Regions from separate parts of the Bradyrhizobium sp. USDA 10063 genome, predicted to be linked through region 2. Evidence: predicted binding sites of a transcription regulator. Region 2 holds the regulator's gene; the other holds the start of a gene.
The links. The regulator PhoB, encoded in region 2, activates phosphate uptake and scavenging genes when phosphate is short. The targets are predictions, from matches to a motif close to TGTCATNNANCTGTCAT.

Region 1 (15,396 bases), 4.3 Mb from region 2:
CCGAGTTCGGTGATTGCGCTCGGCGCGCCTCTGGTCGCGGTCGATCTCGGCGTCAACCATCAACTGGATCTGTGGCTCTGCTATCATCGCCAGTTCCGCCAATCCGACCGCCACAGGCTGATGATCGAATGGCTGAAGAGCATCTTCGACCCCAAGGTCTATGCCTGCTTCCGCGACGAATTCATCCATCCCGACGAATTGACGCCGTTGATGGTGGGATCGCGCGAGCATTTTGGATTGCAGAACTACGTGGCGCCCAAGCCGTTCCCGATCGAGGCGACTACCACTTGAACTCGACGCCGACGGTCCCCTGGTGCGACTGCATCGCGGCGCGGAACTTGCCGTCGTAGTTGAGGTAAAGCCGCGCGGTATTGGTCAGGCTGAGCGACGCCGACGCGCCGGCATCCGCGCCATATCGGCTTTCGGCAATGCCCTGCAGCGTGACGCTCTGGCTGCCGAGACTCACGGTGATATCGCCAAAGTTCTGCGCGACATTGTCGACGAACTTGCCATAGGCCGAGAGGTCGAACACCTTCTGGTCGAATATCCAGTAGTGTCCGACTTCCGCCCCGATCATCACCCGCATCCGCTCCACGGTGGCGGCGCCGGCGAAGACGGGATCGAGGCCGCCGAATTCCTGGAATGATCCGGTCCTGGCGCGGACATATTCGAGGCTCGCCTTCGGCACGATGCGGCTCTGGTCCTTGTCCCAGTAGTAGCTGAGCTCGCTCAGCGCGCCATCGAGCTTGGCGTTGTAACCCGCTGTCGCAAAACCAAAACCGGTGTCGCGGCTGGAGCGGATGTTGCCGAATCCGTGCACCACGGCGATGACCCAGGTCCACGGCCCCTTGTCGACGGTGGCGTGGGCGCCGAACTGGGTCAGGTCGATGGCCGCCGATTGCAGTGCGAGCGGCACGTCGATATCGGTGCGGCTCTGGTCGATGGAGAAGCCGAGATTGACGCCAGGCGCGATCCGGGCGCCGATGCCGGCCACCCCGCCCCAGGTCTTGCGACGGTCGCCGACGAAATCGCCGACTGCGTCGTTGCGCGCCGAGATGCCGTAGCCCTCGAACCAGGTGCGGAAGCCAGGCGCCTCCAGGCTCTCGGAGGCACCTCCCCCGCCGGGATTGTTCCGCGACATGCGGTTGAAGCCGTTGGTCGCCTGATTGCCGATCCGCTCCAGGAAATTGCTGCCGAGATTGGTCATCGCCGAGCCCGCCGCAAGATCGGCGTTAACCATGCTGGCCGTCGGCGACGGGGTGGGCGCAGGAATAGGGCTCGGGCTGGGCGTCGGGGTTGGTGTGGGCGTCGGCGTCGGGGATTGCGCCTGCGCCGAACAGATCGTGCCGATGGCCAGAACAAGCGCAACCACAAATGCCCATGCCGGGCCGCGGCCGCCTCTGACGGAGCTTGCTCGCGACGGGCGCCATGAGCGCATGCATGTAATTCCCAAACGACGCGAGCCTGAAAATGCGCAAAAACAGCGATCGATATCGGCCGATTTGCCCCTACTTCGCCGGGAGCGTCAATTGGCGGCCTCGCGCACTGCGGCCGAGGCAACAGCATTGTGGTCCATCGGCCACAGGGAGTTGCCGCGGCGCACCGATTTCCCTTGGCACACCAGAGGCTTGCTAACTTGCAATTTTCGTGTTGCAATCTCAGGCACAATCGGATTGGGCCGTTCGACTGTGCGTTTCGTGACCTTGAAGTCTAAGAATCGAAATTTGATCAGACTGCCGAAAACCGGTTTGTGGCGTGGTACGCGCGAAGCGTGGCCGCGTCTTTTTTATGTCTAGACGAGGAGACAGGCGATGCCGAAGGGTACCGTCAAGTGGTTCAACCCGACCAAGGGTTATGGGTTCATCAAGCCGGCCGTCGGCGACAAGGACGTCTTCGTCCACATCTCGGCGGTTGAGCGCGCAGGACTCTCTACGCTCAACGAAAACCAGACGATCGAGTACGACCTGGTGGAGAACCGCGGCAAGTCATCCGCGGAAAACCTCAAGGTCTCCTAGACTTCAGTCACGATCCGCTCAGGCAATCATGATTGTGACCCCCGGCATCACCCCGGGGGGATTTCTTTGACGGACGCGGGCGCTGCACTACCTCGCCGCGGGCGAAATCAGCGTGCCGCCTGACGCCGCGTTTCCCGCTGTCTTGCAGACATCGCCTTCCAGCCTGAGCCGGCCTGCCGCAAGCAACCGCAGCGCTTCCGGATAGATTTGATGCTCGATCTGGATGACGCGGGCCGCCAGCGTCTCCGGCGTGTCGTCATCGGCGACCACGACCGCGCCCTGCACCACGATCGGCCCGGCATCGGTCTCCGGGATCACGAAATGCACCGTGGCTCCCGAGATCTTCACGCCTGCCTTGAGCGCCTGGCCATGCGGATCGAGGCCGGGGAAGCACGGCAATAGCGACGGATGGATGTTGAGCATCTTGCCGTACCAACGCTGGACGAATTCCGCAGTGAACAGCCGCATGAAGCCGCCGAGGCAGATCAGCTCCACGTTATTCTCGTCGAGCGCGCGCTGCAGCATCGCCTCGAAGCCGGCGCGGTCCTTGCCGAACGGCTTGCTCTCGATGACGATGGTCGGGATACCGCTCGCACTGGCTTTCGCGAGGCCCGCGGCGTCGCTGCGGTTGGAGATCACCACGACGATCTCGGCCGGAAAGTCTTCCGCCTTCGCGGCCTCGATCAGCGCGACCATGTTCGATCCGCGCCCGGAAATCAGGATGGCGACGCGGCGCTTCATTGCGAAAGATCGAGATGGCCGTTGTAGACCACGCGATGCTCGCCCGTCGCGTGGATCACTTCGCCAAGCAATGTCGCGGTCTCGCCGCTTTCGGTGAAGACCTCCGTGACCCGGTCGACCGCATCCGCTTTCACGATCGCGATCATGCCGATGCCGCAATTGAACGTGCGCAGCAGCTCGAGCTCGGCAATGCCGCCCGCCTCCGCCAGCCATTTGAACACCGGCAGCACCGGCAGCCGGGCGAGATCGATGCCGACACCCAGATGCTTCGGCAATACCCGCGGAATGTTGTCGGTGAAGCCGCCGCCGGTGATGTGGGCCAGCCCCTTGACCGCCCCGGTCTCGCGGATCGCACGCAGGCAGGATTTGACGTAAAGCCGCGTCGGCGTCAGCAAGGCGCCGCCGAGCGTCATGACCGGCGAGAACGGCGCCGGAGCGTCGAAGCTGACGCGCGACTGCTCGACGATCTTGCGCACCAGCGAAAATCCGTTGGAGTGAACGCCGGAGGAGGCAAGCCCGATCACGGCATCGCCGATGGCGATATCCGGTCGCGGCAGCAGCGTCCCGCGCTCGGCGGCCCCTACCGCAAACCCGGCGAGGTCGTAATCGCCGTCCTTGTAGAGCCCCGGCATCTCGGCGGTCTCGCCGCCGATCAGTGCGCAGCCGGATTCGCGGCAGCCCTCGGCGACGCCGGCGACGATCGCGGCCGTCGCCTCCGGATCGAGCTTGCCGCAGGCAAAATAGTCCAGGAAGAACAGCGGTTCCGCGCCCTGTACGACAAGGTCGTTGACCGACATCGCCACCAAGTCGATGCCGATCCCGTCATGCAGCCCGGTCTCGATCGCGATCTTGACCTTGGTGCCGACGCCGTCGGTCGCGGCCACCAGCACGGGGTCCTTGAAGCCGGCCGCTTTCAGGTCGAACAGGCCGCCGAAACCGCCGATCTCGGCGTCAGCGCCGGCGCGCGCGGTGGCGCGGACCATCGGCTTGATCAAGTCGACCAGCCGATTGCCGGCATCGATGTCGACGCCGGAATCCGCGTAAGTGAGGCCGTTCTTGCGCTCGGTCATGGAAAATTCCAGTTGAAGAGGGCTGGTTACGAGGAATTCCGCGCCTGCGCAATGGCTCGCAAGGCGGCCGGCGGTATACTATGTAGATAACAACCGGCTCAGCCCCCAAAAGAGCCGAATCTTCCGTGAATTCAGGCCGGTAGCCGGGAAGCGACCGAGTTGAGCATTCCGAATATCATCACCCTGGGCCGCATCATTCTGGTGCCGGTCATCGTCTGGGCGATCGTCTCCAGCCAGATGGAAATCGCGTTTGCGATCTTCGTGATCGCCGGCGTCAGCGACGCCGTCGACGGTTTCCTCGCCAAGCGCTTCAACATGACGAGCGAGCTCGGCGCCCTGCTCGATCCGCTGGCCGACAAGGCGCTGCTGGTCTCGATCTATGTGGCGCTCGGGATCTGGGGCGCGGTGCCGCGCTGGCTTGTCATCCTCGTGGTGTCGCGCGACATCATGATCGTGGCAGCCGTGATCGTGTCCTGGCTGTTCGACAAGCCGGTCGAGATAAAACCGCTGATGGTCTCGAAACTTAACACGGTGGCTCAGGTCGCGTTCGCGGCGCTGGTGCTGGCCTCGCTCGGTTTCGGTTTCCAGCCAAGGCCTTATGATCTGATCCTGATGGGATTTGTCACCATCTTTACTTTGGTTTCCGTCTCCCTCTATCTCGTGGAGTGGGTGCGGCACATGAGCACGATCGAAGCGCGCTAAAGCGTTTTCGAGCGAAGTGGGCACCGGTTCGCGTGAAGAAAACGCGTCAAACAAGAACGGAAGGCCCCGGAGAGTTTTGCGTGGCAGGTAGCGTTCACCCTCGTCAGCTTGCGTTGGCGCTGCCGCATGCGGAGAGCCTGACCCGCGATGACTTCCTCGAGGGAACGGCGAACGAGGCCGGCCTCGCCTTGATCGAGAGCTGGCCGGACTGGCCGAACCGCATCATGCTGCTGGTCGGCCCTGAGGGATCAGGGAAAAGCCACCTGGCCGCGATCTGGGCCGAGCGCGCCGGCGCGCGTTCGACATCGGCGCACGCGCTGTCAGCCGAGAGCGTGCCAGCGGACCTCGCAACCGGAGCACTCGTGGTTGAAGACCTGAAGCCGCACGGCTTTGACGAGCGCGCGATGTTTCATCTGCTCAATCTCGCCCGCCAGGACGAAGCCTTCGTGCTGATGACCGCTCGCATTCCGCCCTCAGCCTTCGAGATCGAATTGCGCGACCTCCGGTCGCGGCTGCGTGCGGTGCCGACCGTGTCGCTGCTGCCGCCCGACGATCTCCTGTTTCGCGGACTGATCGTCAAATACTGCACCGATCGCCAGATGGCCGTGGACGAACCATTGGTGAGCTATCTCGCCAGCCGGATCGAGCGCTCCTACGCCGCCGCGCGTCAGGCGGTGGAGCTGCTCGACACCGAAGCGCTGCGGCTCGGCCGTCCGGTGACGCGGGCACTGGCCGCGGAATTGTGGCGCAACGCCTGACCCTGCGGCGACTTGACGGCGCAAGGTGGCGGAACGTCAATGTCATCGAAACGTCATCCGTTTATCACATGGTTTGCGCTGCATTTGTTTAACTGGCTCTGGCCTCCCTCGAACGGATCGAGAACTTCATGGAATCGGCACAACCTATTGAAGTACAAGAGAAAGAGCAGGTTGTTGAGCGTCTGCCGGCGATCGCGACGAGCCCCGAACGCTTCATCAACCGCGAACTTTCCTGGCTGCATTTCAACCGCCGCGTGCTGGAAGAGTCTGTCAATCCCGGCCATCCCGCGCTCGAGCGGGTGAGATTCCTGTCGATATCGGCCAATAACCTCGACGAGTTCTTCATGGTCCGCGTCGCCGGTATCAAGGCGCAGGTCCGTGAGGGCATCCCGGAGCGCAGCCCCGACGGGCTGACGCCATCCGAACAGCTCGTCCTGATCAACCAGACCGTTTCCAAGCTCGCCTCCGACCAGCAAGCGATCTGGAGCGACCTGCGCACGATGCTCTCGGAAGTCGGCATCGACCTCGTCGACGGGCGAGAGGTCACCAAGATGGAGCGGGCCTGGATCGAGGACCATTTCCTCCACAGCATCTTCCCACTGCTGACGCCGCTTGCGATCGATCCGGCGCATCCCTTCCCGTTCATCCCCAACCTCGGCTTCACGGTGGCCCTGCAATTGTCGCGGATCTCCGACGGCAAGGCGATGAACGCGCTGATCCGCATGCCCGGCAAGATCGACCGCTTCATCCGCATCCCCAGTGAAGGCCGGCTGCGCCTGATCACGTTGGAGCAGGCCACCGGCCTCTTCATCGGCCGTCTGTTCCCGGGCTACACGGTCAATGGCCAGGGCGCCTTCCGCGTCATCCGCGACTCCGAAATCGAAATCGAGGAAGAAGCCGAAGACCTCGTCCGCACCTTCGAGACCGCGCTGAAGCGGCGCCGGCGCGGATCGGTGATCCGGCTGGAGATCGAGGCCAAGATGCCGGAAGAGCTGCGCCTGTTCGTGCAGCACGCGCTCAATGCCGCCGACGACGAGGTTTTCCTGGTCGACGGCGTGCTGGCCATGAACGAGCTGTCGCAGCTCACCCGGCTCGACCGGCCCGATCTCGAATTCACCCCCTATGTGCCGCGCCATCCGGAACGGGTGCGCGACCACGGCGGCGATATCTTTGCCGCGATCCGGCAGAAGGACCTGATCGTCCACCACCCCTACGAATCCTTCGACGTCGTGGTGCAGTTCCTGCAGCAGGCCGCGCGCGATCCCGACGTCGTTGCGATCAAGCAGACGCTCTATCGCACCTCGCAGAATTCGCCGATCGTGCGCGCGCTGGCGGAGGCGGCTGAAGCCGGCAAGTCGGTCACGGCGCTGATCGAGCTGAAGGCTCGCTTCGACGAGGAAGCCAACATCCGCTGGGCGCGCGACCTCGAACGCGCCGGCGTGCAGGTGGTCTACGGCTTCATCGAGCTCAAGACCCACGCCAAATTGTCGATGGTGGTGCGCCGCGAGGGCGGCAATCTCACCACCTATGTCCACACCGGTACCGGCAACTACCATCCGGTGACCGCGCGCATCTATACCGATCTCTCCTACTTCACCTCCGACCCGATCATCGGCCGCGACGCCGCGCGCGTGTTCAACTACGTCACCGGCTATGCCGAGCCGAGCGACATCGAAAAGATGGCGGTGTCGCCGCTGACGCTGCGCAAGCGCATCATCGAGCATATCCAGGGCGAGATCGGTCATGCGCGTCATGGCCGGCCCGCCGCGATCTGGATGAAGATGAACTCGCTCGTCGACCCCGATATCATCGACGCGCTCTACGAAGCATCGCAAGCGGGAGTGCCGATCGAACTCGTGGTCCGCGGCATCTGCTGCCTCAGGCCGGGCCTGCCGGGACTCTCCGAGAACATCCGCGTCAAATCGGTGATCGGCCGCTTCCTGGAACACGGGCGAATCTATTGCTTCGGCATGGGATATGGCCTGCCGAGCGCGAAAGCGGCTGTGTATATCTCCTCCGCCGACATGATGCCGCGGAACCTCGACCGTCGCGTCGAGGTGCTCTGTCCGCTGCAAAATCCCACGGTTCATCAGCAGGTTCTCGAACAGATCATGGTCGCGAATCTGAAGGATACCGAGCAGAGCTGGCGATTGTTGCCCGACGGATCGTCAACGCGTATGAAGGCCGCGAAAGGCGAAGAGCCTTTCAACCTTCATAATTACTTCATGACGAATCCGAGTCTGTCCGGCCGTGGAAAGTCTCTCAAGGAATCTTCGCCGCGCCGACTTACTCGCCGCAACGAGCGCTAGCCGCCACAAGGGGACTTTCCGGTGAAGCGACCGCGCAAGCGCGCTACCAGCGTCGCTGTCATCGACATTGGCTCCAACTCGGTGCGTCTCGTGGTCTACGAGTCGCTGTCGCGCAGCCTCATCACGTTGTTCAACGAGAAGGCGTTGTGCGGTCTCGGCCGCGAAGTGCAGAGCACCGGGCTTCTCGCGGAGGATGCGGTCGCGAAGGCGCTGACGGCGTTGCGGCGGTTTCGCGCGCTGTGCCGGATCCAGAGGGTCGGCCGCGTCTATGCGATCGCGACGGCGGCCTGTCGCGACGCCAAGAACGGTCCCGATTTCATTGCCGAGGCCGAACGCATCTGCGGAACGCGGATCGAAATTCTATCGGGCCCACGGGAAGCCAAGCTCTCCGCGCTGGGTGTCGTCTCCGGCGTGCACAAGCCCGACGGCATCGTCGGCGATCTCGGTGGCGGCTCGGTCGAACTGATCGACGTCAAGGGCAATCGCGTCCACAGCGGCGTGACGCTGCCGCTCGGCAGCCTCGCCCTGCAGGACCTCTCGCACAAATCGCTGAAGCGCGCCGAGCGCATCGTTCGCAACGAACTGTCCAACGTTCCGCAACTCAAGGCGGGCCGCGGCCGCAGCTTCTACGCGGTCGGCGGCACCTGGCGCGCGCTGGCGCGGATCCACATCATCCAGAGCGGCTATCCGCTCAAGGTGATGCACGGCTATTCGATTCCCGCTGCCGACGCGCTCGATTTCGCGCAGCGCCTGCGCCGGCTGGCGGCAGCCAACATGCTCGCCAATATCGAGGCGGTGGCCGATGCGCGGCGGCCGCTGCTCACCTACGCTGCGCTCGTTCTTGAATACATCATCCGGGTGGCAAAGCCGAAGACGATCGTGTTCTCCACCTTCGGCGTGCGCGAGGGCCTGCTCTACGAAATGCTGCCGCCAGCCGAGCGCGCCAAGGATGGCCTGATCTGCGCGGCGCAGACGATGAACGGCCTGCTCTCGCGATCGGCGCGCCATGCCGAGGAACTGATCGCCTGGACCGATCGGCTGGTGCGCGTCGTGAGGCTGCGCGAAACCGACGAGGACCGCAGGCTGCGTCATGCCGCCTGCCTGCTGTCGGACATCGGGTGGCGGGTGCATCCCGATCACCGCGGCGAGGAGACGCTCAGCCTCATCACCAACGGCAATTTCGGCTCCATCACCCATCAGGGCCGCACCTTCGTCGCGCTCTCGGTGTTCTATCGCTATGCCGGCTTGAGCCTGGAGAACGAACCGCCGGAAATCGTGCAGGAGATGGTGCCGCACACGATGCTCGAACGCGCCCGCCTGCTCGGCGCCGCGTTTCGGGTCGCCCACCTGATCTCGGCGGCACGACCCGGTGTGCTGCCGGCGACGCATTTCCGCACCGACGGACGTAAACTCATGCTGGTGTTCGAGCACCAGATGGTCGATCTCGTCGCCGATCGCGTCGGCAGCCGCTTCAAGCAATTGGCGCGCCTGGTCGGACGCACCGGTTCGATCGTGCGGCGCTGAGAGACGCTTCTAATGTGCTTCTCGCATAAACATCCATGGTTTATGCTTTCTGTTTATGAACATCCAGGACATTCAGGCGTTCATTGCGGTGGCAGAAACGGGTTCGGTCAATCGTGCCGCGGTTCGGCTCAACCTGACCCAGCCTGCCACCACGCGACGAATTCAGAATTTTGAGGCCGCCCTCCGCGGAGATCCTCTGTTCGACCGATCGGTGAAGCCGGCGATCCTGACTGCACACGGGAACCATGTGCTCGAACATTGTCGGCGCGTTCTCGTCGCGGTTGCCGAGTTGGAGGCGTGCGCAACAAGCGCAGCCAATCCTACGGGCGAACTGAGGGTCGGCGTAGCTCACGGGCTGGGCGAAATGGTCCTGACCTCTCCACTCGATGCGCTGCGACGATCATATCCACGCATCCGGATGCAAGTCAGCTCAAACTGGAGCACCGGTTTGATTGAGGAAGTCCGTGGCGGCGCCATCGATTGCGCCATTGGATTGCTGACGGACGCGCATGCCGTGCCAACTAGCCTGTTGCGCGTTTCGCTAGGGAGCGAGCGGGTCATTGTCGTGTCTTCTTCGCGAGCGTCGACCAAGCGAGATGGCGGTCCGTGGCGGCTACGTGATTTGGCGCAAGAGGGCTGGCTCCTTAATCCGCGAGGCTGCGGCTGCCGCGCCGCCCTCGAGCGCGCGTTTGACCGGCACAACACTCCCGTCCACATAGCGGCTGAAGTCTTTGGCGAAGACCTTCAGCTGTCGCTCCTTGCCCACAGTGGCGGACTGGGGCTTGTGCCTTATCGGCAATTTGAGCGGAGCCCTCATCGCGCCCGCCTCCAGGCCCTCGACGTGGCTGACTTCCAGATATCCGCAACGGTGACACTGATCCGCAACGTGGTGCCCAGCCGTTTCGATCCCGCAATCGAGTTGCTGGCACAAGAGCTGAAGGCCAAGCTTGATGATAATGACAACGCATAATCATTATCTGAAATATGCATTTGATCGATATTCTCGTGGCCTCCATAGTCCCCTCACTGCGCAAGGGATCGGTCTAGATCGAGGCGACGCGAGCCTGCGCTTTCACTTCGATTGCAGGGGTCCACGTTTCATGATCGTCACAGTCTTTCGGTCCCGTCTCAACATGCAGGCGCAAGAAGAATACGGCGCTATGGCAAAGCGCATGGGCGAGTTGGCGCGTACCGTGCCCGGCTACGTGTCCCACAAAGGGTTTGTTGCAGAGGACGGTGAAAGGGTGACCATCGTGGAGTTCGAATCCGAGGAAGCGCTTCGCCAATGGAAAGGACATCCAGACCACATCGAGGCCAAAAAGCTTGGCTTCACAAAGTTCTTCAGCGCCTTCAAATACCAAATATGCAGCGTCGTCCGCGTCCGCACATGGGAGCGTAAGGGCGGCGAGAAATGACGCCTTCGCTTCACCACTCGCCGCATAAGCTCGCAAGCCGGACGAAAGGGAGCCTCCCTTGCAACTCGACCACCTGACGATCATTGCCCCCAATCTTGAGGCGGGCGCCGAGCATGTCCGCAATCTGCTTGGTGTCGAAATGCAGTTCGGAGGCCGCCATCCAGAGATGGGGACCCATAATCTGCTCTTGCGCTTGGGCGACGATGTGTTCCTCGAGGTCATAGCCGTTGATCCGGACGCAGGAGATCCGGGACGCATTCGCTGGTTTGGCTTGAGCGATCCGGCCAATGTCAAACGTGCTTGGGATGCCGGGCGTCGTCTTCGCGGATGGGTCGTCCGGACGAGCAATATCGACGCAGTCCTTTCTGCTCACGGGGCTATCCTCGGGCAGAAGACGCGTGTGTCGCGCGGGGATCGCTCCTGGTCTTTCTCGGTGCCTTACGACGGATCATTGCCCATGAGCGGCATTGCGCCGTCAGTCATCGACTGGGGAGAGCGCGGACATCCTGCGAAGACGATGACGAATCTCGACCTGTCACTTGTCGAATTCTCGGTCGAACATCCGGACCCGACAACGGTCAAAGCCGCTCATGAAACACTTGGCCTGCAAGACCCGCCGCGCGTTCAGGAGGGAGAGCAGCACCGTTACCGGGCCCTTATCAAGACCTCCGCTGGGTTGAGGGAGTTGTATTAGGCCGCCTTGGCGGCCCGCTCGGCGTGATGCAGCGCGCGCCGGCGCCAGATCGATCCGACCACCAGCACCACGATGACGCCAAGCAGCGCCAGCGCGATCTCGCCGCCATGGCCGCCACTGGCAAAATGCGGACCGATGCCGAGCGCGCCCAGCCAGGAATCGAGCTTGTCGCCGACCGGTCCGGCAAACAGCGCATCGAGCTTCGGATCCACTGCCGGGTCGGTCGCGATCACGTCGCCGGCGATCCAGCCGAGCAGCGCTGCGCCGGCCCAGACCAGGACCGGCAGCTTGTTGAGCAGCGCCATGATCAGCGCCGCGCCCGCGACGATCAGGGGCACGCTGATCGCAAGGCCCAAGACCAGAAGCGGCACGCTGCCATTGGCCGCGGCGGCAACCGCGATCACGTTGTCGAGGCTCATGACGATGTCGGCGACGACGACGATCTGCACTGCCGCCCACAGATGCGCGGCCGCATCCACGCTGTCCTCGTCATCGTGTTCGGGAACGAGCAGCTTTGCCGCAATCACGAGCAACGCCAGCCCGCCGATCAGCTTGAGGTAAGGGAATTCCATCAAGGTCGCGACGATGCCGGTGAAGATGATGCGCAGCAGCACCGCGGCCGCCGCGCCGAAGATCATCCCCCACAGCCGCTGCCGCGGCGCGAGCCCGCGGCAGGCCAGCGCGATCACCAATGCGTTGTCGCCCGACAAGAGCACGTTGATCCAGATGATCTTGCCGACGGCGACCCAGAACGTGGTGGTCGCCATCTCGCTCTTGAACTGCGTGAAGAAAGCCGCGAGATTCGCGGGATCAACGATCTGCGACAGCCAGTCCACAGCGGTTCCTTTCGGCCTTTGCGGCCGCCCCTCACGCGGCGGTCAGGCCGCCGCAACCTTGTTGCACTAGAGCGTTTTCGAGCGGAGTGGATATCCGTTCGCGTGAAGAAAACGCTCTAGCCGACGATCTCGTTACCCGAGAAGAACTGCGCGATCTCGATCACGGCCGTCTCCGGGGCGTCGGATCCGTGCACGGAATTCTCGCCGATCGATTTCGCATGGAGCTTGCGGATCGTGCCTTCGGCCGCCTTGGACGGGTCGGTGGCGCCCATCACGTCGCGATATTTGGCGATCGCCCCCTCGCCTTCCAGCACCTGGACCACGACGGGACCGGAGGTCATGAACTCGACCAGTTCGCCGAAGAACGGGCGCGCCTTGTGGACCGCATAGAAAGTCTCGGCCTGCTCGCGGGTCATGCGAATCCGCTTCTGGGCCACGATCCGCAGCCCGGCCTTCTCGATCAGCGCGTTGACCGCGCCGGTCAGGTTACGCTCCGTCGCGTCGGGCTTGATGATCGAGAAAGTGCGTTCAGTCGCCATGATTTCGTCCTTGCAAACGCTGGTTAACGAGTTGCGGGGGCTTATATCGGCGCGATCTCGGGACGGCAAGCGACCCGGTGTCGCCCTCACGCCTTTAGTTTTCAGCGCGATTTGGCGACCAGGATCAGCCTCGGGCCCCGGCTGCCGGGGCGTTAACCGGCCCGGATTACGACAATTTCACGAAAGCGAAATGCGCGGGATTGTAATAGCGAGGCGGCCATCGTGCCGCTGGGCATTTGGAGCCTGGCCGCCTTGTTCCGCCTTCGCCCATCCCTCACCTATTCGGGCCGCCCCTGACCGGGAGCGGGGAAACTAGACGCGCGCATGCGTTTTGACGGATCGCCCGGTCGATAGGCGGCGTCCGGCCGACCAGCCGGCGGCCGTCCTACGGGCTTTGAGTGGGACCGCCCATGTGCCCGATATGGGACATGTGCCCGCCCAAGGAGCAAACGGCAGATGATGCAGACCGTCACCGGCAAGGTCTACATCGGCCAGCCCGCCAGACAAGCGGAAGCCGGATTGTGGCTCGCCGCCTAGCCTCCCCGGGGCTGCCGCGCACGACGAAATCGGCAGCCGCCGGGCCGCCGTACTGGTTCCATGTCCGGACAAATCCGGTGGAGATCGATCAGCAGCTTCTGCGATCGTTTGCTCCCGTTAGTATCGAGTGAGTTCTCGATGAATTTTTCGACCAGAGCGGTCCAACAGGAAATGGCGAAGTCCTCAAAGCTGGTGGCCTCGAAGCGCGGTCGCGTACTTCTCGTCAGACGACGGCGTGACAGGCTGTGGATGTTTCCCGGCGGACGCAAGCGCGGAAGCGAGACCGAGAAACAGTGCTTGCGACGCGAAATCAAGGAAGAATTGCCAAAGCTAAAGGTTGGACAGCTAAAGCTTTGGAAAGAGGTAAGGGCCAAGAACCGCCGCTCCGGTCGCAAGATGAGCGACGCGATCTTCATCGCGAATAAGGCTTCCGGCGCGCTCAAGATTGGCGACAAACAAGAGATCGACCGCGCGATATGGCGCAAACCGCGCGGCGTGCGGCTGACGCCGACCTCGCGCTACATCCGCGACAAGCTATTCCCGAAGTAAATCGCAAGGTTGATACCGGGGCACGCTGGACGGGATCGACGACCTCCGCGCTGCGCTCGCTGATCCGGTCGCCGCGCGTGCAACTGTCGCAACATCTTGTGACTATCAGTTCAGTGATCGCATTAATTGTAGATGAGGACCAACGGAGAAAGAAGATCATGGGGCGGGACACCGAGCAAGTTATCCAGCAGATGGTGGCGACCGGAAAGTGGTCAGATAGATTTGTTAGGTTGAGCCTTCGGGCCGACTTCAAATGCGAATATTGCGGTCTGGATTTTCTAGCGTCGCCGGAAAACTACAAGCAATGGCAGTGCGATCATATCGTCCCGAGAAGGCGTGGAGGTTCGGAAGACTTTGACAACCTCGCCGCCACCTGCCGAACCTGCAACTTCTCTTTCAAAGGCCACTGGGACCCGCGAAAGCGCGTCGGGCCGAGCGCTACGCGCGCCTGCCTGATCAAAGCCGCAAAATGGTATATTGCGGAGCGGAAGCGACTGACGGAGCAACAGATTGCTCGCGAGAAGCTCATCATGGGGAGAGCGTAGGCCCGCTCCCTGACTCCGCGAGGCACCCGCTCGTCGAGCAGGCGGGTGTTTACACCAACTAACATCTAGTCGTGTTGCTGCCGCTTCGCACCTGTCCCTATTGACTCGCCGGCCGGTTGAGCTTCTATGCCGTCCGGGTCTGAGGGGTGTATCGATGCATAGGTGGGGCATCGTGGCGCTGTGCGCCACGCTAGGCGGTTGCGTAACAAGCGGCGAGACAGTCCAGTTTCGAGCATCCAATCCGCAGCAGCAGGCGCTCGTAAGGGATGGGCGGCCGGCCTTGGTTTCCCGCCAGAAGAATTCGGTCGTTCTGGTCGGCCCGGCTTCGCGGCAATTGCAGACTAACGGCCGTCCGGTGTTTGTCGTCGGTATCAACAATCTCGGCAAGACCCCCGTAGATTTCCGGGTCTCTCAAGTTGAGGCGATGCAGCACGTCGCCGGCTCCGACTATCCGATGCAAGTCGTCACCTACGAGATGCTGGTCCAGGAGGAGAAGAACCGGCAGGTTGCGGCTGCCATCTTCACCGGCCTCGCGGCGGCCGGCAACGCCTACAGCGCATCACAGGCCGGGTACGGTAGCTATACGACTCCGAGGGGCCACACCGGAACGTTCTACAGCCCGACCGCCGCTGCGATCGCCCAAGGTAACGCCTCCGCTCAGAACGAGGCCATGGTCGCCGCGACGATTGAAACCGGGCAACGCAACATGGCCGCCCTTGAGCAGTCGGTCATCAAGGACAACACGCTGATGCCGGGCGAATGGTACGGCGGCCAACTGCATCTGGCCCCGCCGACCGATCAGGGCGGCGCGGCAAAGAGCTACACCATCATCATCACTATCGGCACCGAGCGCCACGTGATCGACGTCTCGCAGGGACCGGCCGGCGCCTGATCATCGCGAACGTCCCGTGGCTCGACAGACAGCTAGGTGTCTCGAATTTATCCACCGCAATCCCTAGCGGCTTGCCGCGAATGACTGCCCAACGCATCATTCCGGCTATGGGGTCGAAATCACGCGAGAGACTTTTCGGCGCGACCGTGCGCGCATCTGCCGAGCAAGCGGCCCAGGCGCGCAAGGAAGCCGACCGGCTCGCCTGTGAGGCCTGGAACAAGCGCATGCTGGCGTTTCAGGGCCCGGCACAGCCTTCGCCAGCGCTCGGCG
Region 2 (15,396 bases):
ACGGCGCGCGCGCCCTTCCCGCCGGCGCCGGCATAGCCGAAGCCGGGATCGAAGAAGCCGGCATAGTGCACGCGGAATTCACCGACCAAGGGATCGAACGGCACCATCTCGGCGGCGTAGTCCGGCGGCACCTGCACGGCTTCCTTTGACGCGAGGATATAGAACTCGCCAGGATCGAGGATCAGGCTGCCGTCGGGGCGCGCGCGGATCGGCTCCCAGAAATCATCGACTGGATAACCGCCGCGGCGATCGACGTCGACAACGCCGGTGTGACGCTTGGCGCGATAGCCGACGAAGCCGCCAGAACTCTCGCCCGAGAGATCAACCGACACCGCGACGCCGTTGGTGAGATCGGCATCGTCGATATCGACCAGGCGCTCGACATCGTGCAGCGCGTCGAGCTCATCGGCGTTGAGGATGGCATCGCCGGTGCGGAAGCGCACCTGCGACAGCCGCGAGCCCTCGCGCACCAGGATCGGAAACGTCTTGGGGCTGATCTCGGCATAGAGCGGGCCATGATAGCCGGCCCCTATCATATCGAAACGACGCGTGCCGTCGGCGATCACGCGGGTGAAGACGTCGAGCCGTCCGGTCGAGCTTTTGGGGTTCGCGCTGGCTACGATCTCCTGCGGCAGCGCGAGGCTTTCCAGCAGCGGCACGATATAGACGCAGTTAGTCTCGAGCACCGCATCATCGGACAGATCGATCTCGTGCAGCTTCAGCTCGTCGATGCGCTCGGCGACGGTGGCGTCCGGACCGGGGAGGAAGCTCGCGCGCACGCGATAGGCGATGTCGCCGAGGCGAAGGTCGAGGCTGGCGGGCTGGATCTGGCTCTCGACAAAGGGATAGGCAGGCAGGATCAGGCCGGCATCCGCCATCGCCGCGATCATGCGGTCGGGCAGGATCCCATTGGCATCGTCTTGCAGCACGAACGACACGGACACGGTCCCTCAAGACGGTTTTCAGCCACTCAAGCCCTAAAATAAGAGCTTTTACGGGGTAGCCGATGCCCGCCTTGACGGAAAGAGCGGGAACGAATATCAGCAGCACTTATCCCGTGGTGATTTGAGCCGGCCGGCTTGCAGCCACGTTAAATAAGTAGCTAAACAGGCCGGGGACCTCAGCGATCCCGGCCCTTCAGGCCGGTTTTTTTGTGACCATTTTCCCAAAGAATGGTCACGTTGGAGGTCCTATGTCTGAATCAAAATCGTCTGAGTCAAAATCGGCTACGCGCTACCGCCCCGAAACCCGGCTGGTTCATTCCGGAACGCTGCGTTCACAATTCGGCGAGACGTCCGAGGCCCTGTTCCTGACCCAGGGGTTCGTCTACGCCACCGCCGAGGAGTGCGAAGCGCGGTTCAAGGGCGAGGATCCCGGTTTCCTCTATTCGCGCTTCTCCAACCCCGACGTCTCGATGTTCGAGCGCCGCATGATCGAGCTCGAAGGCGCGGAAGCCGCGCGCGCGACCGCGACCGGCATGGCGGCGGTGACGACCGCGATCCTCGCGCCGCTGAAGGCCGGCGATCACGTGGTCGCCTCCAAGGCGATGTTCGGCTCGTGCCGCTACGTGGTGGAGGACCTCTTGCCGCGCTACGGCATCCAGTCGACCCTGGTCGACGGTCTCGACCTTGACCAGTGGAAAAAGGCGATCCGGCCGAATACCAAGACCTGCTTCCTCGAGAGCCCGACCAACCCGACGCTCGACGTGCTCGACATCGGCGCGATCGCCGAGATCGCGCACCAGGGCGGCGCGCGGCTGATCGTCGACAATGTGTTCGCCACCCCGATCTGGCAGAGCCCGCTGTCACTCGGCGCAGACGTCGTGATCTATTCCGCGACCAAACATATTGACGGCCAGGGCCGCTGCCTGGGCGGCATCATCCTCTCAAGCGAGGCCTTCATCAGCGAGCACATCCATAATTTCCTGCGCCAGACCGGGCCGTCGATGTCGCCGTTCAACGCGTGGATACTATTGAAGGGGCTGGAGACGCTCGCGGTGCGCGTCCGCGCGCAGACCGAGACAGCGGCCAAGATCGCGGACGTGCTCGCGAGTCATCCGAAGATCACGCGGCTGATCTATCCCGGCCGCGCCGATCACCCGCAGGCGGCTACGGTGAAGAAGCAGATGCGGTCGGGCTCGACCCTGATCGGGTTCGAGGTGAAGGGCGGCAAGGCCGGCGCATTCCGCTGCCTCAACGCCCTCAAGATCGCGCGCATCTCCAACAATCTCGGCGACGCCAAGAGCCTCGTCACCCATCCCGCCACCACGACGCATCAGCGTCTTGCGCCGGAAGCGCGCGCCGAACTCGGCATCAGCGAAGGCTTCATCCGCTTCTCCGCCGGCCTTGAGCACGCCGATGATTTGATCGAGGATTTTGTCCAAGCGTTGGAGAGCGTGTGAGCGCGGTTGCCGTAGGGTGGGCAAAGCGAAGCGTGCCCACCATCACGAGCGAAATGCGGATGGTGGGCACGGCGCAAGTGCGCCTTTGCCCACCCTACGCATCCGAGTTGAACTACATCGGCCTATACGTCCGCACATCCGCCGGCACATTCACGCCGAGCTTGATCTGGCCGACCGACTTGATGATGTCGTCGCCGAGCAATTGGGCGAAGCAGGCATAGCCCCAGTCGTTCATGTGCAGGCCGTCGGCGATCACGAAGCTATCGATCGGGATCGACTGCTTCTCGTGCCACTCGCGCATCACCTCAAAGCGCGGGAAGATGCTGACATGGCGGAGTTCGGCGATCCGGTTGAGCAGCCGGATGATCTTGTTGGCGCTGGCGGCGCGTTCGGTGACGCGCGGCGAGTATTGGGGATCGACCAGCACGACGTCGGCGCCCGCCGCCTGGATGCGCGCCACGCCATCCTCGACCATCTTTCCGGTCTCGCTGGGATCGAGGTCGCGCAACACCGCATTGGTGCCGACCTGCCAGAGCACGAGGTCCGGATGCGCGTCGATCACCTCGGTCTGCAGGCGCCGCATCATTTCGGGGGCGTCTTCGCCGCCCCTGCCGCGATTGACGACACGGATGTCGGCGCCGGGATATTGCCGGTGCAACTGCGCCGCGAGCCGGTTCGGATAGGTGAATTCCGGCGCCGACGAGCCATAGCCCTGGGTGGAGGACGAGCCGAAGGCGATGATCGTGACCGGCTGGCCCGCGGCAAGCTTGCTCGCAACGTGGGGCAGCGAGCCCATCGTCTTCGCCACACCCTTGGGCGGCAGGCAGGGCACGCGGTGGAAGATGTCGCCAGCAGACTTCGCGACCTCCTTCACCTTGTCGATCGCCTTGCCGGCGATGCCCTTCTGCGCGGCATCACCCTGAGCGGCGCCAGCCGCATTGGCCGCGGCGGCGGCCGGCGTGAACGATCCTGACTTGTCGGATGAGGGATGGGATTTCGCACCCTCAGGAAGCGCCGCATGCTGATCGCCTTGCGCAACTTGCGCGCGCAGTGGCGAGGTCACGAGCACGGATGCCGTGACGGCGGCGGCTGCGACCAGCCAGGCGCTTCGACAAAAAGGGCGGTAGGTACTCATTAACGCTGGTTCCCTTTAGTTCTGCTGCGCCGGGCCGAGATGGGCCGCGTCGATCACGAATTTCGACAGCGCACGGCCGAGACAGGCATGCACCCGCTTGGCCAGTTCCACGCCGTGGGTGGCGCTGAACAGGTCGAAATCACCGGCATCGTTCCAGTGATGCATGATGGCGAAACGATCGAACAGCGGAACATCATGTTCTTGTGCCGAGACCCGCATGTTATCTAGGTATGGTGAGCCGGAAATCATGCTCTCGGTGCGGGGGCTGTACTGAAGGTTGACCAGGACCACGTCGGTTCCCGCCTGTTGCAACGCACCAATCCCCGCATCGATGGCGTTGCGGAAGTCATCGGGATCAGTCGATCGGATAGCATCGACGGTACCGGTCTGCCAGATGACCAAAATAGGCCATTTTGCTTCCACGAGCTTAACGAGGGTACCGGCCGTATCCTCCGCGGTCTTGGCCCCCTGCAGCTCCACGGACAGATTCACAGTGGTCGTGGGCAGGCTTTCCTTGAGCGCCGCCTGCAACTTCGCCGGGTAGGCGCTTCCTTCCGACGAGGGAATGGTCGAGGAGCGGCTGCCGACCACCAGCACGTTCAGGGGCTGGCCGCTCTGCACCGCCTCGGTCACCTTGCGCAACGAGCTTTCGGTGGACAGCAGATTGGCCGGGACGTCGCAGATCTGTTCGGGATCGCCGGCGCGTGCCGGGGCCGTGGCCAGATAACCGGCCAGCACTGTCAAGCCCAGCACAGTCCATAAGCCGGACTTCATACCGCCCCTCCCGCCAGATCGGCATTGCCGCCGGCGCTCTTGTATCGTGAGGCGCCTTTGTCGGCGGAGTGCTTGTACCACGAAATCACCCACGCCATGGCGCACATGATGACAATTCCGGTGACGCTGACCAGGAAGTGCATCCCGGCGCCGCCGGACACCTCGGCCAAGATGAAATGCCCGGCAAACGCCAGGAACACGCCAAGGCAGAATATCTCAAGGGAGTGCTGGCCGCAGAGGATCAAAGGTCGCAGCCAAGGCGATCGCAGGCCCGGCCAATCCTTCGGCAGGACCCGGACGGTAATCGCCGCCAGCGCCAGGAAATGGGCGAAGCGCAATACGTCCAGATCGGTCTTGTTGATCGGGTACATCCACTGCTCGATGCGGCGCGGCACGATATGGCCGAGCTGCGGCAGGTACCAGGAGAGCGTGACCAGGAAGGCAGCGAACAGATAGGCGATGCAGATCCAGAGCGTGATCGGAGAGGCCAGGATGCGCGACATTCGTCTTGCCCCGCCGAGCGCACACCAGGCGCCGAACACGAACAGCAATTGCCAGGCGAACGGATTGAACGCCCAGACGCCGTTCGGATAGGCGCTGAGATAGAGATCGAAATGCCAGGTCAGGACGTACAGGGCGGCCGAGAGCGCCAGCGTCACGTCGGTCCGCCATTTCATCAGCCACAGGATCAAGGGCAGGAACAGCATCAGCACGATGTAGAGCGGCAGCACGTCCATGTTGACGGGGCGGAAGCGCAACAGCAGCGCCTGGACGATGGTGACATCGGGCTGCTTGAGGAAATCCATGATCCCCATCTCTTCGCTGTAGAGCGGGTTCTCGAAGCGGGTGGCGACGTAGGAGATTTCCGCAAGGAAGATCGTGAACAGGAACACGTGCGCGACGTAGATCTGCCAGACGCGGCGCAGGATGCGCGCGGTCGCAACCACGAAACCGGCCTGGAGCATCGCGCGGCCATAGACGAAAGCCGCGGTGTAGCCGGAGATGAAGATGAAGATCTCGGTCGCGTCGGAGAAGCCGTAATTGCGGATCGTGAGCCAGGTCAGGATGTTCGTCGGCAAATGGTCGATGAAGATCAACCACAGCGCGAGCCCGCGGAATAAATCCAATCGCAATTCGCGCTCGGAGGTCGCCTGCAGCGTGATCGCGGGCGCGGCGGCGGCCGCTTCGCTCGCGTTATTGGCGTCGGCAAGCTGCGTCCCGGAAATTGGATCGGCAATCGACGTCATCGGGCACCGTGAACGAACAGAGTTTTGCGCCGCCCCGATTCAAAAAAACATAATATCTGCCCGCAACTTGCAGACAAGAGACGTGGACTGGGCGCGGACGCTCGCGGCTTTAGAGCGGAACTATGGTCAAACGGCGATGAAAAGCAGTAGCTAAGCAAACTTTCGTCGCCCGGCCCGACGATTGGTTCCGACGGACTTATTGGCTATGATGCGACTTCAGGAGACCTGATACGTGTACCGCGCCGTCACCCGCGACATCGAAGTCACTGTCGAGCCGAACTTCCTGCCGGAACGTTCGTCGGTCGAGAACCGGCAATATTTCTGGTCCTACACCATCGTCATCACCAATTCCGGCACCGAGACGGTGCAACTGCGCACCCGGTATTGGCTCATTACCGACGCCACCGGCCGCCAGCAGGAAGTGCGCGGCGAAGGCGTGGTCGGCGAGCAGCCGGTGCTCGCGCCGGGGGAGCGCTTCGAATACACCTCGGGCGTGCCGCTGCCGACCGCCTCCGGCTTCATGAGCGGGCGCTACCAGATGGTGAGCGAAAGCGGCGAACGGTTCGAGATCGACGTGCCGACATTTTCGCTCGACAGCCCCGCGGACGGGAAAAGGGTGTTGAATTAGCCTCTCGCCCTCACGCGGAGTCGTAGGGTGGGCAAAGGCGCGTCTTCGCGCCGTGCCCACCCTCAGCATTCCGCTCGCAATGGTGGGCACGCTACGCTTTGCCCACCCTACGTTCTACATTCGAGGCCCTACTCCACCCCGGCTTCTTCCGGCGTGAATTGATACACCGACGAGCAGAACTCGCAGGTGACGACGACCTTGCCGTCCTTCACCATGTCGGCGCGGTCCTTCGCCGTAAAGCTTTTCAGCATCGAGGACACCGCCTCGCGCGAGCAGGAGCATTGCGCGCGCAGCGGCAGCGGCGCGAACACGCGCACGCCGCGCTCGTGGAACAGGCGGTACAGCAACCGCTCGCCTGAGAGATCGGGATCGAGCAGTTCGATGTCTTCGACCGTGCCGATCAGCGACTGCCCCTCGACCCAGGCATCGTCGTCCGGGACCTCGTGGGCGACAGTGCCTTCGGGCGCATCGCCGGGATGCAGATCGGCCTGCCGCGCGCGCTCCGGCGCCTTCGGCAGGAACTGCAGCAGCATGCCGCCGGCCCGCCAGCGATGCTTGCCGCCATCGCCGCCGCGCCATTCCTCGCCGACCGCAAGCCGCACGCGCGTCGGGATCTGCTCCGAGCGCAGGAAGTACTCATGCGCTGCGTCCTCGAGGCTGCCGCCATGGAGCGCGACCAGGCCCTGGTAGCGGCTCATGTCCGGCCCCTGGTCGATGGTCATCGCCAGATGGCCCTTGCCGAGCAGCGCGCCGGAATCGAGCCCGTCATGCAGTCGCGCTGCATCGTAGCGCGCATAGGCCCGCAGCCGATCCGGCGCCTTGAAATCGACGATCAGGAACGAGACCGGACCGTCGGTCCGGGTCTGCAGGATGAAACGGCCGTCGAACTTCAGGGATGAACCGAGCAGCGTCGTCAGCACAATCGCCTCGCCGAGCAATTTGCCGACGGCAGGCGGATAATCGTGCTTGTGCAGGATGTCGTCGAGGGTGGGACCGAGCCGCGTCAGCCGGCCGCGCAGATCGAGTGCATCGATCTCGAACGGCAGCACCGCGTCGTCGACCGGCACGGCTGATGGCGCGCGGGTCGGCGTTTCCGTGATCTTGATGTCGGGGGATTGTGAAACCATGGCGCTTTATCTGGGGTCTCGAGAGGCGAAACGAAAGGGGTTCACATCTATCGTTGTTAGCCGTCATCCCTGCGAAAGCAGGGATCCATAACCACCGATGCTAGTATTGCGAAAAGCTGGGGCCGCAGCCTGATGCAACAACTCGCATCGGTGGTTGTGGGTCCCGGCTCGCGCTTCGCTTGGCCGGGACGACAGCTATGTTGGCGACGCGCTACGCGACTGCGTCGAAACACCAGGCCAGAATGCCCTTTTGCGCATGCAGGCGGTTCTCGGCCTCATCGAACACCACCGACTGCGGACCGTCGATCACTTCGTCAGTGACTTCCTCGCCGCGATGTGCGGGCAGGCAATGCATGAACAATGCATCGGGCTTCGCCAGCGACATCAGCTTGGCATTGACCTGATAGGGCCGGAGCAGATTGTGCCGGTGCTCGCCGTCCTTGTCGCCCATCGACACCCAGGTGTCGGTGACGACGCAGTCGGCGCCGCGCACGGCTGCCTCGGGGTCGTTGCCAAGCACGATCGGCGCCTGGGTCGCCTTGATCCAGTCGCGCATCACCTTCTTGGGCGCGAGTTCCGGCGGCGTCGCAATGTTGAGTCTGAACTTGAAGCGCTCGGCGGCATGCGCCCATGATGCCAGCACGTTGTTGTCGTCGCCGGTCCAGGCCACGGTCTTGCCCTCGATCGAACCGCGACGCTCCTCGAACGTCATCAGGTCGGCCATCACCTGGCAGGGATGCGAGCGGCGCGTCAGCCCGTTGATGACGGGGACGGTGGCATGCGCGGCAAGCTCCAGCAGCGCCTCGTGGTTGAGGATGCGGATCATGATCGCATCGACATAGCGCGACAGCACGCGCGCCGTGTCGGCGATGGTCTCGCCGCGGCCGAGCTGCATCTCGGCACCGGTGAGCATGATCGATTCACCGCCGAGCTGGCGCATGCCGACATCGAACGATACCCGCGTGCGGGTCGAGGGGCGCTCGAAGATCATTGCCAGCGTCTTGCCCTCGAGCGGCTTCGTAGCTTTCTCATGCGCCTTCAGTCTCGCCTTCATGGCGGTGCCGGCGGCAAGCATGGCGCGCAGCTCGTTCAGCGGCATCTCGCTGATATCGAGGAAATGACGGGGCATCGTGCTCATTGCCCCGCTGCCTTCTTTGAGGGGTCGCTGGAGAGCGCAGCGCAGGCGCGCTCGAGGCAGGCGATGGACTGCTCGATTTCGGCCTCGCCGACGATCAGCGGTGCGAGGAAACGCACCACGTTGTCGCCGGCGCCGACCGTGAGCAGCTTCTGCTCGCGCAGGGCGTTGACGAGGTCGCCCGAAGGCACCACGGCCTTGACGCCGATCAGAAGCCCCTCGCCGCGCACTTCGGATAGAATGGACGGATAGCGATCGACCACGGAGGCGAGCTTCTGCTTGAGCAGGAGCGACATCTTCTGCACGTGATCGAAGAAGCCGGGCTGCAGCATCACGTCGAGCACGGCGCTGGCGGCCGCGACCGCAAGCGGGTTGCCGCCGAAGGTCGAGCCGTGCGAGCCCGGCGCCATGCCGGACGCGGCTTCCGCGGTCGCGAGGAAGGCGCCGATCGGAAAGCCGCCGCCGAGCGCCTTGGCGAGCGACATCACATCAGGCGTGACCCCGACGCGCTTGTAGGCGAAGAGCTCGCCGGTGCGGCCCATGCCGGTCTGCACCTCGTCGAAGGCGAGCAGCAGGCCGTGCTCGTCGCAGAGCTGGCGCAGCGCCTTGAAGAAGGCTGGCGGCGCACTGCGCACACCGCCTTCGCCCTGCACCGGTTCGATCAGGATGCCCGCGGTCTGTGGACCGATCGCGCGTTTCACCGCTTCGATGTCGCCGTGCGGCACCTGGTCGAAGCCGTCCATCGGCGGACCGAAGCCCTCGAGATATTTGGCGGCGCCGGTCGCGGCGAGCGTCGCGAGCGTACGGGCCGTGGAAGGCGCCGTCGAAGGTGATGATGCGATAGCGTTCCGGGCGCCCCTTCGAGAAGTGATAGTGGCGCACGAGCTTGATCACGCCCTCCATCGCTTCAGCGCCGGAATTGCAGAAGAACACGAGGTCCGCAAAACTCTGCTCGCACAGCCGCGCGGCCAGCTTCTCGCCGTCCGGGCTCTTGAACAGGTTCGACATGTGCCAGAGCTTTGTCGCCTGTTCCTGCAGCGCCTTCACCAGATGCGGATGGGCGTGGCCGAGCGCGTTCACCGCGACGCCGGAGGTGAAATCGAGATAGCGCTCGCCCTTGGTCGAGATCAGCCAGCAGCCTTCGCCGCGCTCGAAGCCGAGATCGGCCCTGGCAAAAACGGGAAGCAGATGCGACGTGGCGCTGTCGGTCATGGCGATCACTGAAGAGTTTCAGACAAGCCTTTTCAGATAAGCCCTGGCGGCGTGAGGCACGCGGCTAGATGCTCATCCAGCGAAAACAAAACGTGCCGCCTTTGCAGGGCGGCACGTAGAGGCATTCTATGCGCGCGGCGGGTGCTGTCAATCGCCACGAAGCCGCCAAGCTGCGCTGCAAAGTACAGGTATTCCGTAGCTTTCCGGTGTGGTGGAAAAGCCCGATTGCAATCCCTAAATGTCGGAACATGTGGACGCACAGGCGCGGACTCTTGCGCCAGAGTCACGCCATATTGTAGCGTCTGGGCTGTCGGGTACGACATCTCGTGCGGCGGTTTTGATCCCAAGAGTTCTCTGTGTGCAGCGTACACGTTCGGGCGCGCTTTTCGCGCCCGGCGAGCCTTAAGGGATTCTGCCCGCAGGGATTTTTGAGATTTGGCATCGCAGCGCCGTCCAAGGATCGGCCGGCGCAACGCGAAGGGAAACATGCGATGACGGTATTGACCTGGTCCGACGAACGCGTCGAGCAGTTGAAGAAGCTCTGGGAAGCCGGGCTTTCGGCGAGCCAGATCGCTGCGGAACTCGGCAACGTGACGCGCAATGCGGTGATCGGCAAGGTTCATCGGTTGGGCCTGTCTGGCCGCGCCAAGAGTCCCGCTGCGGCAGCGCCGCGGCAGCGCAAGGCGCGTCCCGCACAGCCGATGATGCGGGTGGCGCGACCGGTCTCCCGCGGCAACACCGCGCTCGCCCATGTCTTCGAGGTGGAGGTGGAAGCCGACCCGGTCGCCTATGACAATGTGGTGCCGATGAACCAGCGCCTGTCGCTGCTCGAATTGAACGAGGCCACCTGCCACTGGCCGGTCGGCGATCCCTCGAGCCCGGAATTCTTCTTCTGCGGCGGCAAGGCGCTTCCCGGCCTGCCCTATTGCGCGCACCACTCGCGGGTCGCCTACCAGCCGGCGGCCGACCGCCGCCGTCCGACAGCCAAGCCGTCACACGGCAAGTAAGCCGGGTTGCATCAACGAATGTCGTCCCGCGAACGCCGGGACCCATAACCACAGGTGTTCGTGGTTACTGCCCGCTGGGGCCCAGCGTGTTCAAACAAATGGCTGCGGTGGTTATGGGTCCCGGATCAAGCCCGGGACGACGAGTCAGCGATCTTACGATGGCTCGGCCTTCGCGAAGCGATCATCCAGCGCGTAGCCGGCGCCGCGCACGGTGCGGATCGGGTCCTGCTCGCGGCCGGGATTGAGCAATTTGCGCAGGCGGCCGATGTGGACGTCGACGGTGCGCTCGTCGATATAGATGTCGCGGCCCCAGACGCTGTCGAGCAATTGCTCGCGGCTGAACACGCGGCCCGGATGCTCCAGGAAGAACTCCAGCAGCCGATATTCGGTCGGGCCGAGATCGATCGGCCGGCCCGAGCGCGCGACGCGGCGCTTCTCGCGATCGAGTTCGATGTCGCCATAGGTGAGCACGGTGGCGAGCCGCTCCGGGCTTGCCCGACGCAACAGGCCCTTCACCCGTGCAAGCAGCTCGGGCACCGAGAACGGCTTGACGATGTAGTCGTCGGCGCCGGTAGCCAGCCCTCTCACGCGCTCGCTTTCCTCGCCGCGCGCGGTCAGCATGATGATCGGGAGCTGCTTGGTCTCGGGCCGCGCCCGCAGGCGGCGGCACAGCTCGATGCCGGAGAGCCCCGGCAGCATCCAGTCGAGCACGACAAGGTCGGGAATGCGTTCCTTGAGCCTTGTGTCCGCATCGTCTCCACGGGCGACCGTTTCGACATCATAGCCTTCTGCATCGAGATTGTAGCGCAACAGCGTCGTCAGCGCTTCTTCGTCTTCGACCACCAGAATGCGAGCGCTCATCGGCTTGGCTTCTCCTATAGCGGGACGACTCTCTGCTCAATCGTCATCCCGCTCGTCAATGTTTGAGCATGATCCTGTCGGAAACCGGGTTCGGTTTTCCGGATCGTGCGCTAGTTACCTGGAACAGTGGTAGCGAACGTCGTCATATCCCCCTTCGGACGCTTGTCGGTCATCTGCTGACCCTCGATCATGTAGAAGACCGTTTCAGCGATGTTCGTGGCGTGGTCGCCGATCCGCTCGATGTTCTTGGCGCAGAACATCAGGTGGATGCAGAACGAGATGTTGCGCGGATCTTCCATCATGTAGGTGAGGAGTTCGCGGAACAGCGAGGTGCAGATCGCGTCCACTTCCTCGTCGCTCTTCCAGACGTTCATCGCCGCCGGCAGATCGTGCGCGGCATAGGCGTCGAGCACGGATTTGACCTGCGACAGCACGAGGTCGGTCATGTGCTCCAGGCCGCGGATCAACTTGAGCGGCTGGAAGTCGTTTTCCAGCGCGGCGACGCGCTTGCCCATGTTCTTGGCGAGGTCGCCGATCCGCTCGAGGTCGGTCGCCACCCGCATCGCGCCCACGATCTCGCGCAGGTCGACGGCCATCGGCTGGCGGCGGGCGATCGTCAGCACGGCGCGCTCTTCGATCACGCGCTGCAGGCTGTCGATCTCGATGTCGGAAGCGACGACACGCTTGCCTAGCGCGATGTCGCGGCGGATCAGCGCATCGACGGATTCGGTAATCATCCGTTCGACCAGCCCGCCCATCTCCGCGACCAGGCGGGTCAGTTCCTGAAGATCGCTGTCGAACGCCTTGGCGGTATGTTCAGAAGCCATGATGTCCCTCCTCAGCCGAACCGGCCGGTAATGTAGTCCTGGGTGCGTCGATCGCTCGGCGAGGTGAAGATCTTGCTGGTGTCGTCGAACTCGATCAGTTCGCCCAGATACATGAAGGCGGTCTTGTCTGAGACGCGCGCCGCCTGCTGCATGTTATGCGTGACGATCGCGATCGTGTAGTCCTCCGACAGCTCCTGGATCAATTCCTCGACCTTGGCGGTCGAGATCGGATCGAGCGCCGAGCAGGGCTCGTCGAACAGGATCACTTCGGGCCGCACCGCAACCGTACGGGCGATGCAGAGGCGCTGCTGCTGGCCGCCGGAGAGGCTCAGGCCGGAGGCGTTGAGCTTGTCCTTGACCTCGTTCCACAGCGCGCCGCCGCGCAGGGCCTTCTCGACGCGCCCGTCCATTTCGGACTTCGAGATCTTCTCGTAGAGGCGGATGCCGAAGGCGATGTTCTCATAGATCGTCATCGGGAACGGCGTCGGCTTCTGGAACACCATCCCGATCCGCGCCCGCAGCAGGTTGAGGTCGAGCTTAGGGTCAAGGATGTTGGTCTGGTCCAGCATCAACTGCCCGGTGGCGCGCTGGCCCGGATAGAGATCGTACATCCGGTTGAAGATCCGCAGCAGCGTTGACTTGCCGCAACCGGACGGACCGATGAAGGCGGTGACGCGGTTGGTTCCGAGCGTCAGGTTGATGTTCTTCAGCGCGTGGTGCTCGCCGTAATAGAAGTTGAGGCTGCGCGCGGTCACCTTCGGCGGCGCTTCCGGCAGCGACTTCTGGGGAATGGCCGCGCTCGGGCTGGTCGTCGATACGGACAGATCGGTCATTTTGCGCTCCTTTCGGCGCCGAGGATGCGCGCGCCGATGTTGAGCGCGAGCACGGTCAAGGTGATGAGCAAAGCGCCGCTCCAGGCAAGTTCCTTCCAATAGGCGTAGGGGCTTTGCACGAAGTTGTTGATGGTCACCGGCAGGTTCGCCATCGTCTTGGTCAGGTTCAGGCTGAAGAACTGGTTGGACAGCGCGGTGAACAACAGCGGCGCGGTCTCGCCGGCAACGCGGGCGGTCGCCAGCAGCACGCCCGTGATCAGGCCGGAGCGCGCCGCGCGATAGGCGATCCTCTTGATCACCAGCGAGCGCGGAAGGCCAAGCGCCGACGCCGCCTCGCGCAGCGGGTTCGGGACGAGCAGCAGCATGTCCTCGGTGGTGCGCAGCACGACGGGGATGACGATCACCGCCAGCGCCAGGCAGCCGGCCAGTGCAGAGAAGCCGCCCATCGGCACGACGACGGCGCCATAGATGAACAGGCCGATGATGATCGACGGCGCGCTCAGGAGGATGTCGTTGATGAAGCGGATCACCGAGGTGAGCCGGTCATGCTTGCCGTATTCGGCGAGATAGGTGCCGGCAAACAGGCCGAGCGGCGCGCCGATGCCGACGCCGATCACGGTCATGATCAACGAACCGACGATCGCGTTCAAGAGGCCGCCATCGGTGGAGCCGGGCGGCGGCGTGTTCTTCGTGAACACGTCGAGGCTAAGGCCGGCGAGACCGTTGTAGAACAGCGTGAACAGGATCAGCGCCAGCCAGGTCACCCCGAACGCGGCAGCGGCGATGCAAAGCCCGCGGACGATGATGTCGTTGCGGCGGCGGGACCTGTAAATCGGATTCATGGCTCAGTTCCCAGCCTTCTTTTCCAGACGCATCAGCATCAGTCGCGCGCAGGCGAGAACAATGAACGTCAGCACGAACAGCAAGAGGCCGAGCAGGATCAGGCCCGACTGGTGCAATCCGTCACTCTCGGCGAATTCGCTCGCGATCGCCGCCGAGATCGTAGTGCCCGGGGCGAAGATCGACGAGGAGATGCGGAACGAGTTGCCGATGATGAAGGTCACGGCCATGGTCTCGCCGAGCGCGCGGCCGAGCGCCAGCATGATGCCGCCGATCACGCCGACGCGGGTATAGGGGATCACGACGTTGCGGACGACTTCCCAGGTGGTGCAGCCGACCCCGTAGGCCGCCTCCTTGAGGACGGGTGGCACCGTCTTGAACACGTCGACCGAGATTGCCGTAATGAAGGGCAGCACCATGATCGCCAGGATCAGCGCGGCGTTGAACAGGCTGAGATAGGACGGCGGGCCTGCGAACACCGCGCCCAGCACCGGCACGCCGTCGAACAGGCGGATCATGAACGGCTGGAAGGTATTGGCGAGGAACGGGCCCAGCACGAAGAAGCCCCACATGCCGTAGATGATCGAGGGGATGCCGGCGAGCAGCTCCACTGCGATGCCGATCGGGCGGCGCAGCCATTGCGGACAGAGCTCGGTGAGGAACACGGCGATGCCGATGCCGACGGGGATGGCGATCATCATTGCGATCACCGAGGTGATCAGCGTGCCATAGATCGGCCCGAGCGCACCAAGCACCGGCGGATCGGCCGATGGCGCCCAGCGTTGCGTCGACAGGAAGGCGAGGCCGTATTCCTTGATCGCCGGCCAGGCGCCGACGATCAGCGAAAGGATGATGCCGCCGAGGATCAGGAGCACCGAAATCGCGCAGGCCCGGGTGATCCAGTAGAAGGTGATGTCACCGAGTTTGAAAGCGCTGAGGGCCTTGGCACGATCGTAAGGTCCAGCCGCCGTCATTACGTCGCCTTGAACGGCCATGTCTGCCACGCCAATCCCCTGTGTTGACTTGATACAATAAAAAGGTCGCTTCCGCGTGAGCGATCCTGTTGACGATCAGTCCGGCGTCACTCCGGGGTCCGAAGACCAGACCCGGAACCCCCCAGGGATTCCGGGATCACTTTCAGTGCTCGCGCCCCGGAAGATGATGGGGCGCGAGGCTTGCGACGCAAGGCTCAGCTCTTGATGTCCGACGACCAGGTCTTTTCGATCAGCTTGACGACCGATTCCGGCATCGGAATGTAGTCGAGCTCCTCGGCCATCTTGCCGCCCTTCTCGAACGACCACTTGAAGAACTTGATGGCTTCGGCCGAAGCCGCCTTATCCGCCGGCTGCTTGTGCATCAGGATGAAGGT

Region 1: ACVJGD_RS05125 (RNA degradosome polyphosphate kinase) is a predicted target of PhoB. The motif match lies at 5,327-5,343, and genes of this name have one in related genera.

The regions. Positions count from the first base shown of each region.
Region 1 covers NZ_JBSSGP010000002.1:682,207-697,602, reverse strand. The annotation lists gene ACVJGD_RS05160 (LysR family transcriptional regulator) at 1-291, shown strand, start outside; gene ACVJGD_RS05155 (autotransporter outer membrane beta-barrel domain-containing protein) at 281-1,438, opposite strand; gene ACVJGD_RS05150 (cold-shock protein) at 1,812-2,015, shown strand; gene purN (phosphoribosylglycinamide formyltransferase) at 2,103-2,756, opposite strand; gene purM (phosphoribosylformylglycinamidine cyclo-ligase) at 2,753-3,826, opposite strand; gene ACVJGD_RS05135 (CDP-alcohol phosphatidyltransferase family protein) at 3,986-4,528, shown strand; gene ACVJGD_RS05130 (chromosomal replication initiator DnaA) at 4,609-5,286, shown strand; gene ACVJGD_RS05125 (RNA degradosome polyphosphate kinase) at 5,415-7,595, shown strand; gene ppx (exopolyphosphatase) at 7,617-9,119, shown strand; gene ACVJGD_RS05115 (LysR family transcriptional regulator) at 9,175-10,089, shown strand; gene ACVJGD_RS05110 (antibiotic biosynthesis monooxygenase family protein) at 10,220-10,534, shown strand; gene ACVJGD_RS05105 (VOC family protein) at 10,593-11,228, shown strand; gene ACVJGD_RS05100 (TerC family protein) at 11,225-12,064, opposite strand; gene ndk (nucleoside-diphosphate kinase) at 12,181-12,603, opposite strand; gene ACVJGD_RS05090 (NUDIX hydrolase) at 13,312-13,689, shown strand; gene ACVJGD_RS05085 (HNH endonuclease) at 13,617-14,234, shown strand; gene ACVJGD_RS05080 (hypothetical protein) at 14,389-15,126, shown strand; gene ACVJGD_RS05075 (hypothetical protein) at 15,234-15,396, shown strand, end outside.
Region 2 covers NZ_JBSSGP010000002.1:4,974,358-4,989,753, forward strand. The annotation lists gene ACVJGD_RS25555 (2'-deoxycytidine 5'-triphosphate deaminase) at 1-938, opposite strand, end outside; SAM riboswitch at 1,048-1,127, shown strand; gene ACVJGD_RS25560 (O-succinylhomoserine sulfhydrylase) at 1,193-2,401, shown strand; gene ACVJGD_RS25565 (SGNH/GDSL hydrolase family protein) at 2,514-3,536, opposite strand; gene ACVJGD_RS25570 (SGNH/GDSL hydrolase family protein) at 3,552-4,310, opposite strand; gene ACVJGD_RS25575 (OpgC domain-containing protein) at 4,307-5,557, opposite strand; gene apaG (Co2+/Mg2+ efflux protein ApaG) at 5,790-6,185, shown strand; gene ACVJGD_RS25585 (Hsp33 family molecular chaperone) at 6,314-7,312, opposite strand; gene argF (ornithine carbamoyltransferase) at 7,524-8,450, opposite strand; partial or broken gene ACVJGD_RS25595 (acetylornithine transaminase) at 8,447-9,659, opposite strand; gene ACVJGD_RS25600 (GcrA family cell cycle regulator) at 10,151-10,666, shown strand; gene phoB (phosphate regulon transcriptional regulator PhoB) at 10,820-11,527, opposite strand; gene phoU (phosphate signaling complex protein PhoU) at 11,638-12,354, opposite strand; gene pstB (phosphate ABC transporter ATP-binding protein PstB) at 12,366-13,187, opposite strand; gene pstA (phosphate ABC transporter permease PstA) at 13,184-14,029, opposite strand; gene pstC (phosphate ABC transporter permease subunit PstC) at 14,033-15,022, opposite strand; gene pstS (phosphate ABC transporter substrate-binding protein PstS) at 15,217-15,396, opposite strand, start outside.